One region of the Effusibacillus pohliae DSM 22757 genome, then DNA from elsewhere that is predicted to be linked to it. Evidence: riboswitches for the same ligand, from Rfam matches in the RefSeq annotation. Region 1 holds a riboswitch; the other holds the start of a gene.
What was found. Region 1 has a riboswitch for glycine ahead of C230_RS0108385 (ACT domain-containing protein). Riboswitches for the same ligand answer to the same signal wherever they lie in the genome.

Region 2: linked by a shared signal. The riboswitch ahead of C230_RS0115400 (serine dehydratase beta chain) and the one ahead of C230_RS0108385 (ACT domain-containing protein) in region 1 are both predicted to bind glycine.

What each region holds. Positions count from the first base shown of each region.
Region 1 is NZ_AQXL01000117.1:27,760-33,052, reverse strand. Features, by position in the region: gene C230_RS0108395 (b(o/a)3-type cytochrome-c oxidase subunit 1) at 1-607, shown strand, start outside; gene C230_RS0108390 (PFL family protein) at 670-2,034, opposite strand; gene C230_RS0108385 (ACT domain-containing protein) at 2,047-2,322, opposite strand; glycine riboswitch at 2,423-2,510, opposite strand; gene C230_RS0108380 (P-II family nitrogen regulator) at 2,640-2,954, opposite strand; partial or broken gene C230_RS19840 (globin domain-containing protein) at 3,054-3,245, shown strand; gene C230_RS0108370 (DMT family transporter) at 3,285-4,211, opposite strand; gene C230_RS0108365 (sigma-54 interaction domain-containing protein) at 4,227-5,293, opposite strand, start outside.
Region 2 is NZ_AQXL01000132.1:18,845-24,137, reverse strand. Features, by position in the region: gene C230_RS0115420 (NADH-quinone oxidoreductase subunit N) at 1-168, shown strand, start outside; gene C230_RS0115415 (DUF1146 family protein) at 250-492, shown strand; gene C230_RS21510 (YwmB family TATA-box binding protein) at 607-1,362, shown strand; gene murA (UDP-N-acetylglucosamine 1-carboxyvinyltransferase) at 1,409-2,671, shown strand; glycine riboswitch at 2,735-2,837, shown strand; gene C230_RS0115400 (serine dehydratase beta chain) at 3,046-3,552, shown strand; gene sdaAA (L-serine ammonia-lyase, iron-sulfur-dependent, subunit alpha) at 3,553-4,449, shown strand; gene spoIID (stage II sporulation protein D) at 4,566-5,293, shown strand, end outside.

The sequences.
Region 1 (5,293 bases):
AGCGGGGATCGGAGGCATCATCAACGCCAGCAACCAGCTGAATGCGGTGGTGCATAACACCATTTGGGTGACCGGCCATTTTCATTTGACGGTCGGCACGACGGTGGCGCTCACGTTTTTTTCCGTCAGTTACTGGCTGATTCCGCATCTGACCGGCCGCAAATTGACGCCGGTGCTGAACGATCTGGGGAAATTGCAGGGCTTTTTGTGGTCGATCGGCATGCTGTTTATGTCGGGCTCGATGCACACGCTCGGGTTGTTGGGAGGACCGCGGCGGACGGCGGGAACGACCTACATGAACGATCCGACCGCTCTCAGTTGGCTGCCGTGGCACAAATTGACCGCGATCGGGGGCGGTATCCTGCTGGTGGCCGCCATGCTGCAAATTGCCATCGTCTTCTATCTGACCTTCAAGGCGCCGAAGGGGGAGGAGGAATACCCGATCGGCGAAGTGGCGGAGGAAGCGGAGGCGACGCCGGCGATTCTCGAACGCTGGCGGGTTTGGGTGCCGGTGGCGGTGGTCCTGATTCTCGTCGCCTATGGTTACCCGATTTTCGAGATGATCCAAAATCCGCCGCCGGGAGCACCCGGTATCAAAACCTGGTAAACGGCCGAAATGTGAGCGGCATGCTTCTTCGCATGCCGCTTTTGTGACATTGGTCCGCCCCGCTAGTTCATCAGCGATTGGATGGGGGCCGGAATGCGGCCGCCGCGCCGGGCAAATTCCGCCGATGAGAACCGATTGATCTCCATTACCGGCGCGCGGCCCAGCAATCCGCCGAATTCCGCCATTTGCCCTGCCACGGCCCCCGGAACGGGGATGACACGGACGGCCGTCGTTTTTTTGTTCATCATGCCAATCGCCATCTCATCGGCGATCAGCCCGGCCAGCGTTTCGGCGGTTGTCTCGCCGGGCACCGCGATCATATCGAGCCCGACCGAGCAGACGCAGGTCATCGCTTCCAATTTGGCCAGGCTGAGTGCGCCCGCTTCGACGGCAGCGATCATCCCGTTGTCCTCCGAGACCGGGATAAAAGCGCCCGACAGCCCGCCGGGATACGAAGTGGCCATCGCGCCGCCTTTTTTTACCGCATCGTTGAGCAGAGCCAAGGCGGCGGTGGTGCCGTGCGCACCGCACCGTTCCAGGCCCATCGCCTCCAGAATCTGCGCTACGCTGTCCCCCATCGCGTTGGTCGGCGCGAGCGACAGATCGACGATGCCAAACGGCACGCCAAGCGCCGCGGCCGTTTTGCGCCCCACCAGTTCGCCGACCCGCGTGATCTTGAATGCCGTCCGTTTGATCGTCTCTGCGATCATACCAAAATCGGCTCTTTTTTCCAGCCGCTCTAACGCCGACAGCACGACCCCCGGCCCGCTCACGCCGACGTTGATCACCGCATCCGGTTCGCCAAAGCCGTGGAAGGCCCCGGCCATGAACGGATTGTCGTCCACCGGGTTGCAGAACACGACCAGTTTGGCCGCTCCGATCCCGCTCCGGTCTGCCGTCCGTTCGGCGACATGCTTGATCGTGCACCCCATCCGGTACACTGCGTCCATGTTAATGCCGGCTTTGGTCGATGCCACCGCCACCGAGGCGCACACCCGGTTTGTCTGCGATAAAGCATCCGGCAGGGAATCGATCAACGCCTGCGCCGAGGGTGTCATGCCCTTGTGGACCAGAGCCGAATAGCCCCCGAGAAAATCGATTCCCAGTTCTTCCGCCACCTCGTCCAACTCGACGGCAATTTCCACATACCCGTCCTTGTCAAAACCGGGCAGCGCATGAGCAATCGGTGTGACCGCAATCCGTTTGTTGACGATCGGGATGCCGATCTCCCGTTCAATCCCGTGTACCACCGGGACAAGCCGCGATGCGTGGCGCAGCAGTTTGTCCCGCACACGGGTTTTGGTGGCGGACAGGGTGTCCGCCCGGCAGTCGTCGAGATGGACTCCCAGAGTCACGGTCCGGATGTCGAGGTGTTCCGTTTCCACCATGCGGATCGTTTCCAACACTTCGCTTTCCGTATAGCTCATGCCGCCACCTCCTCAGATCCGGTGCATCGAGCGAAAGAGTTCTTCGCTCTGCACCGTGATTTTCACGCCAAGCCGCAGCCCCACCTCATCGAGGCAGCTTTGCAATTCCTGCAGCGAGCGGACGGCTTGCTGCAAATCGACCACCATGATCATCGTAAAAAATTCACCGACGATCGTCTGCCTGATATCCACAATGTTCACCCGGTTGTCCGCCAAGGCGGTGGTGACGGCCGCAATGATGCCGATCCGGTCGATCCCCACCACCGTGATCAATGCCCGTTGTTCCATCGGTTTCTCTCCTTTTTTCTCGATCAAAAAAAAGACCATTCGGGAGAATGGTCAGGGAAGCCGCACTGCAATCACAACCGCCCAAAAGCGGTTGGCGTCCCGCGCTTCCTCTGTCCTTTTGCCTGAGAGTTTCGCGATGATCGCTTGCCCCTTCGGCGCCCTGGCAGGGTCTCTCCAGAGGTTCGTCCGGTTGCGGTGTCACCCGCAACTTTCATCCGGCTGGATCGATTTTTTCCTATAGTAGCAGGACGGCGCGGTGCGCGTCAATCGCGGAGTGCCGTTTTCAGAAACGGGCAGCCACAGGAGGGAACCGTTTTTCATCCCAAACGGCTAGGTGGGAAATGTTCTGACACCAGAATCCTGTCCTTCTCTTTATTGCCTGTGTAAGTGAGTGAAAGAATCCTTTTGACCGCATTCTCCACCTGCTCTTCTTCCACAATGAGTTGCAGTTTTGCTTTGATGTGGGTTTGAAACGGCATTCGAATCTGTTTGGGGAAGGGGGAAACACCAAACAAACTGAATTCTTTCACATTTGTAATGTTGTAGTTTTCGATTTGCATGCGCGTGAGCGAGCGGACGACAGACTCCACCAGAGCAGGATCGAGAATCGTTTCAATCACTTTTTTCCCCATAGCCGGTCTTCCCCTCTCCGATATGTTCTTGTACCCGATTGTAGAACGGAGAAGGGACCGCCACAACAGTCAATGTAACCAAGTCTTACAAGAGGCCCGCATGCAGGAAAAATTCCTGCTAAGCTACGGTTGAGACCCCAACATGAGGGGATGAATCTGCATCCGGAGCATTTTGCGGCGGTCGCCAAACATTTGCAGGACGCGCTGGCGCATTTTGGCGTCGATCAGCGCGACATTGACCAGGTGTTGAGCCATATTGAATCGCTCAAGGACGATGTGTTGTACAAGTGACTCTGCAACCCCCTCTTTCTTTTTCAGGCGAAGAGGGGGTTACTTGTGCCCTTCCGCAGTCCCGAGCGCGGGCGGCTGAGGCGTCGGTTGATGGTGCGTAGTGCAGAGCACGATCCCGGCCAGCAGCAGGATGCCGCCTGCCACCTGCTGCAGCGACACCGTCTCGCCAAACACGAAATAGGCGAGGATAGAGGAACCGACCGCTTCCCCCAGAATCCCGACGGACAAAATCGAGGCGGGGATCCAGCGGATCACCCAGTTGAAGATCGAATGGCCCAGAAGCGTCGGAAACACGGCCAGGCACAAAAACCACAGCCAGTCGAGCGGCGGCGGCGAGAGCAGCTGTTCATCGTGAATCAGCACATAAGCGAATAATGTGACTGTGCTGATCCCGTACACCAGAAACGTGTAGGCGGCGGAATCGGCCCGGGCCCGGACATGTTGTCCGATCAGCCAGTACACCGATACCAGAAACGCCGAAAGAAGCGCCAAGAAATCGCCGAACAGGACGTTCGGCCCGGACGTGAAATCCCCCCAGCCGATAATGACCGAGCCGATGATCGCCAACAGCCCGCCCAGCCAGGCATTCCTCGAAAGCTGTTCTTTAAAAACCCAGATCGATCCGGCGAACGTAAACAGCGGCTGCAGCGACACCAGCACCACCGAACTGGCGACAGACGTGTACTGGAACGACATGAACCAGTAGATGAAGTGAAACGAGAGCATCACGCCGGACACCGCACAAAGCAGGTAGTCTCGCCCCGTCAGGCCGGTGAGCGATTGCCGGAACGCATTCCGCCTGGCCACCATGAACGGGATCATCAGCATCACCGTAAAAAACAGCCGGTACGCGGCCGTCAGTCCGGGCGACGAAGCGGACAATTTAACGAAGATGGCCGACGAGGAAATCGATAAAATGCCGATGACAAGCGCCAGATAAGGCGGAAAAAAAGGCCGGTTTGGCATGCGCAACCCCCGTTTCTATAATCCGTATTGTTTGATCTTGTAGTACAAAGCGCCGCGCGAGATGCCCAACAGCCGGGCCGCTCCCGCTTTGTTGCCGCCCGTTTTCCTGAGTGCGTCCTCGATTTTGGCCCGTTCCATCTCCTCCGAGAGAGCGGACAGCGGCAACGCGTCTTCCGCCAACTGGGACAAAGTGGTCAGCCGGATCGCCGGCGGCAGGTGCTCCAGCGTCACTTCCCTACCGTCCGCCACGATTGCCAGATACTCCATCACATTCCGGAGCTGCGGCAGATTTCCCGGCCAATCGTAAGTGGTCAATGCCGCCATCACTTCCGAACTCAGGCGGGGGACCGGTTTTCCGACGGTTTGTGCCGATTTGCTGAGAAACAGATGGCAAAGCTCCGGCAAATCCTCTTTTCGCTCCGCCAGCGCGGGAACCGCAAACGTATGAAACCGGTAAAACAGTTCTTGCAAAAAAACGCCCTTCGCCACCAGTTCTTCAACTTCCGGCACGGAAGAGGCGACGATTTGGCAGCGCAAAGGAATCGGATTCATCCCGCCGGTCCGGAAAAAGTGGCCTTCGCCAAGCGCTTGCGACAGCTTGGATTGGGTCGGCAGCGGCAGGGCATGCACATTTTTCAGATACACGGTTCCGCCGGCCGCCAGTTCCAATTTTCCCGGCCGTTCGTCTTCGCCGCCAAACGTTCCCCCTTGGTAGCCAAACAGTTCGGCGTCCAGCAGGCCGCTCGGAATGGAATCGCAGTTGATGGCGATAAACGGGCCGGACTTGTTGCCGGTCCGGTGAGCGAGAGCCGCCAGCGTTTGCTTGCCGACACCCGCTTCGCCGGTCAGCAGAATCGAGAACGACTGTTTGGAAGTGTGTGTTAAAAACTGTAAAATTTGCTGCATCGACCGGCTGCGATGCACCAACTGCCGGCCGGGGGGTGCGTCAATCGGGCTGTCCGGCCGATTGTACAGTTCCTCGCTTAATTTTACCGTGTGCGTGATGTCCTGCTCGATCGCGACCGCTCCCAACAGTTCCCCATTTTCATCGTAGATCGGGACGGCATTGATAAACACATGCT
Region 2 (5,293 bases), on a different contig from region 1:
CGCCTGATGTTCACAAAAGAGACGGATGGCATCGAACCGCGTTTGCAGACGTCGGCCGGCCTGTCGATGGTGATCGGGGTCGCACTGGTGGCGACCGTTGGACTCGGCGTTGTGCCGGGCGTATTTCTGCGCGTTCTGGAAAACTTGAAATGGTTTGGTCCGGTGTAAAAAGAGCATCGGCCGCGACAAGACCAACGAGAGGGGCGAAGGCCTGCTCCGTTGGTCTTTTTCGGCAGGGAGGTGTTTCGGATGATGTCGCTGCCGTTTTCGACAGGTGTCTACGGACTGATGCAGCTGATTGTGTATTTGATCGCGATTGCGGTCGCCTGGTACGCGTCAGGCAGCATTAAGTGGGATTTATTTTTGCGTGACCACCGGGGAGGGCCCGCGGTGGTGCTTCGGCTGATAGTGGCCATTGTGCTCGGGTTTCAGCTAGGCCAATTTTTTCTGCAGTATCTAAGTGCATCGCTGCTGTTGAAGTATCTGCGTTAGAGGCCCCGGCCACCTCACCCGCTTTTTCTGCTTCTTCGCGTATACCGCCTCCCGGATTGGTCAAACATGGTTGATAGGGTGCTAGATTTGACCATGCGGGAGGATGTATTGATTATGAAAAAAGCGGTCTTGTTCGTCTCGATCATTTGCTTCCTCATCGGAGCGGCTTACGCATACCCAGCCCGCTCGACAACGGCCAGCCAGATGCACATCGGCGAACTGCTGACCCGCGTATTTGCAGCGAGCGGCGGGCAGGTGGAGGGCTATTTTGTGCATAACTGGTCGATCGTCAACCATACGTATATGCCGTTGGACGAACTGGCAAAAATCGGCCAAAATCTCAACGCGTCCCTGGGCATTCCCGATGCGCGCGAATACAAAAACAGCGACGGCCAGCAACACGTCTACCAATTGCACGGACAGTGGGATACGAGTACGGCCGTGTCGCTCATTCTCACTTCCATGAACCTGCAACAGCAGCCGCAAACCGTGCTCGTCATCAAAATCGAGCGGGAGGCAAGCGATTTGCGGGGTATTACCGATTCGATCGAAAAAGTAAAAAATACGGCCGCCCAAGCCGGCGTCACCCCACAAATTAGCGCTTGTATCAAAGGTTTTCGCAATGATAAAATTGATGTTATGGAACGAAACTCGCTCATTCAACGGATGTTTGCGTCCGTCGATGCGCGCGAAGTGGAAGCATTTCGTTCCGACTGGCTGGCAAGCGTATCAGGGTACTCTCCATTGGCCAAAGAGTACATATCCACCAACGGGAAGCGGATGAATCTGCAGGTGGCGGTTCATCACGACGCCTATCAAAAAAAGACCCGCATCCTCGTTGGTTCGCCGATTGTGACGATTGAGTATTAACAGCTAAGTCCGGGACAACAGCCCACCCTGAGCGGAGGTACCAACATTGTCAAAGTTTTTGATTCGTGGCGGAAACCGCCTGTCTGGCAGCGTAAAAGTGGACGGTGCAAAAAATGCGGTGTTGCCGATTCTGGCGGCATCGATTCTTGCATCGGAAGGAACCAGTGTGATCGAGGACGTTCCATGGTTGACGGATGTTGAAACCATCAGTGAAGTCATCATCGCTTTAGGGGCAGAAGTTCGTCGGGAAAGCGAAACGGTCTTGCATGTCGACTCGCGCAACGTGAAGGAATGGATCGCCAAAGAATCGCTGGTTCGCAGAATGCGGGCTTCTTTTCTTGTGATGGGACCTTTGTTAGCCCGCATGGGCCGTGCCCGTGTCGCGTTGCCGGGCGGTTGTGCGATCGGAGCAAGACCGGTTGACCAACATATCAAAGGATTTCAGGCGCTCGGTGCGGAAGTCGAAGTCGGCCGCGGCCACGTGGAAGCTCGCGTGAAAGGGAATCGGTTAAAAGGAACCCGAATTTATCTGGATATCCAAAGCGTCGGTGCCACGCAGAACATCATGATGGCAGCCGCTCTGGCGGAAGGCAGGACGATTATCGAAAACGCGGCGAAGGAACCGGAGATCGTCGATCTGGCGAACTATTTGAACGCGATGGGCGCCAGTGTGCGCGGGGCGGGTACGGATGTGATCCGCATCGATGGCGTCGAATCGCTGCGGGGCGCGAATCACACCGTGATCCCCGACCGGATTCAGGCGGGCACGTTCCTGATCGCGTCGGCGATGACCGGCGGCGACGTGTATGTGGAAGGAGCGATTTCCAACCATTTGAAGCCGGTGATCGCCAAACTGAAAGAAGCGGGCATCCAGATCGAGGAAGATGTGAACGGGATACGGGCGATCGGCGGTCCCGGCAACCGTCCGTTGGATGTCAAGACGCTGCCGTATCCCGGATTCCCGACTGACATGCAGGCGCAGATGATGGCGCTGCTGACCGTTTTGCCCGGCAACAGCCTGGTGACGGAAAGCGTATTTGAAAATCGGTTCATGCATGTGGCGGAACTGCAGCGAATGGGAGCCGACATCAAGATTGAGGGACGCACCGCGCTGATCACCGGGGTCCCCTACCTGACCGGAGCGAGCGTTACGGCAAGCGACCTGCGGGCGGGGGCCGCGCTTGTGATCGCCGGACTGGGAGCGCAGGGGGAAACGGAAGTCAACGGACTCCACCACATAGACCGCGGTTACTTGAAACTGGAAGACAAGCTCCGTACGATCGGAGCGGACATTGTGCGCGTCGAGTAATGGCTTTTTTTCACCGGTTGCTATATAATAGAAGTAACACGTTACGAAACTGCATAGCGGCGGATGACGATTGCGGGAGAGACCGAACCGGCCGTTCGGCACCGAAGGGGCAAGTCCCAAAAATCCTTGGGACCAATCTCTCAGGTAAAAGGACTGCAATCGGACGCACTCTGGAGAGAGCATCAGCCACCAAAGGGGAAAACTCCCGCGAACGGGAGTTAAACTTTCCGGTAAAAGGACAGAGCGAGGGTAGACAGTCTGCCCTTGCTTTGTCCTTTTTTGATCGAACGGAAGGACGGAGAAGGGGAAAGCGGTCTACCCCTCTCTGTCCTTCCTTTCTTTTTAAAAATCATGTCGTTCCGGAGGAGAGAGCGATGGAGTACAACAGCTGTTTTGACATTATCGGGCCGGTCATGGTCGGTCCGTCCAGTTCGCACACGGCCGGCGTGGTGACGATCGGGAATTTTGTGCACCAGCTCCTGCACGGGATCCCGGAGCGGGCGGAAATCACATTTTATGGCTCTTTTTCTCAAACATACAGGGGACATGGCACGGATAAAGCAATCGTCGGCGGACTGTTGGGAATGGGCACGGATGATCTGCGAATCAAACACGCGCTCAAACTTGCCTCTGAATGCGGGATGGCGACCGTTTTCAAGCTGGAGGAGGAGTGCCCCTATTATGACCATCCGAATACGCTGCTCATCCATGCGGAAAAGAATGGTGACGCCGTGATGGTCGGCGGCGTTTCGTTGGGCGGCGGATTATCAAAAATTTTCTTGATCGATCAGTTTCAGGTTGATATTCCATTGAATACCGCGTGTTCCATGGTGCTGCACAAGGAAAATCGGACCCGTGTCATCAATTTTCAGGTGAGGTAGATGAAAATGCCGATCGATTTCCAATCGATGCAGGAACTGCTGCTTCACTGCGAACGGGAAAACAAGAGCATCGCAGAAGTCATGCTCGATGTTGAAATCAGCAAGTCGGGCCGCACCCGGGATACGATCATCAGCATGATGAAGGAACGTCTGCTCAAGATGAAACAGGCGATTGAAACAGGCGTGTCCGACCGGTCCTCCTCGCCAAGCGGCATTTCCGGCGGGGACGCGTATCGGATGGGCGTTTACAAGGAAAAAGGGGATTTTCTCTCCGGCAACATCATCGTCGATGCGATGCGGTTCTCGTTTGCCACATCGGAGACGAACGCCCGGATGGGAGTGATCGTGGCGACTCCGACGGCGGGCGCCGCCGGAGTTTTGCCCGGCTGCCTGTTTTCACTGCAAGAGAATTGCGGGCTCTCGTACGACCAGTTGGTGATGGGATTGTTCACCGCAAGCGCTCTCGGTTATGTGATCGCCAACCGCGCTTTTATTTCAGGAGCGGCCGGCGGCTGTCAAGCGGAAGTGGGGTCGGCCACCGCGATGGCGGCCGGTGCCATTGTGGAATTGAAGGGCGGAACGCCCGAGCAGGCGGTCAATGCAACAGCCATCGCGCTGAAATCCCTGTTGGGTCTTGTCTGCGATCCGGTGGCAGGTTTGGTGGAGGTGCCGTGCATCAAACGGAATGTGATCGGCACGGCGATCGCCTTCGCGGCGGCCGACATGGCGCTGGCCGGTGTGGAAAGCCGGATTCCCTGCGATGAGGTGATCGCCGCCATGTACGAAATCGGCAAGCGAATGCCGGTTTCGCTGCGGGAAACCGCTCTCGGTGGGCTGGCCATGACCCCGACGGGACAGGCGATGAAAAAGCGGATTTTTGATTCTCCCAGCGAATAAAGCAAAGAATACCCCACTGTCGCAACCGGCGGCGAAGCAAGTCTATCATGCAAGGGGCATACGGGTACAAGTTGCACATATACATTTGATAGACTTTGCTCAGGGGGGAATGGCTGTTGAATCAAACAACTGCCGCAAACAAACCGGTCGTCATCATGCTCGCCGCAACGCTCGCACTCATGCTGGCAATTCCGGCAGGATTGGTCAGCATGTTGCCGAAAAGGGAACAGCCCGCTCCCCATCTGGCAGTTGCCACCGATGACATGAAGATCAAAGTGCTCCTGAAGGAAAAAAACCAGGTTGTCGAGATGCCGCTCGAGGAATATGTGAAAGGCGTGGTGGCCGCCGAGATGCCGGCCGATTTTCCGCTGGAGGCGCTGAAAGCGCAGGCGATCGCCGCCCGCACGAATGCAATCCGCCGCATTCAGAAAAATTCGCTGATCGAAGGAGCCCATGTGACCGACGATTACCGGGATACGCAGGCCTACAGCAGCGACGAGAAGCTGAAGCAGCAGTGGGGCATCATGGAGTACCAGTTGAAGATGAACAAAATCGTGCAGGCGGTCAACGAGACGAAAGGGCAGATTGTGACCTATAACGGGGTGCCGATCGACGCGATGTTTTTTTCCGCATCGAACGGAAAGACGGAGGATTCGCAGGATTATTTTGGCCGGGCCTTGCCGTACCTGCGATCGGTCGATTGCCCGTGGGACGCGCAGTCGAAACATGCGACGCGTACCAAAACAATGCCGCTGCAGGAATTTCACCGGTTGCTGGGCATCAACGCGGTCGTCACTGCCGCCAACCAGGGACAGATGCTGCAAGTAGTGGAGACTTCAGCGAG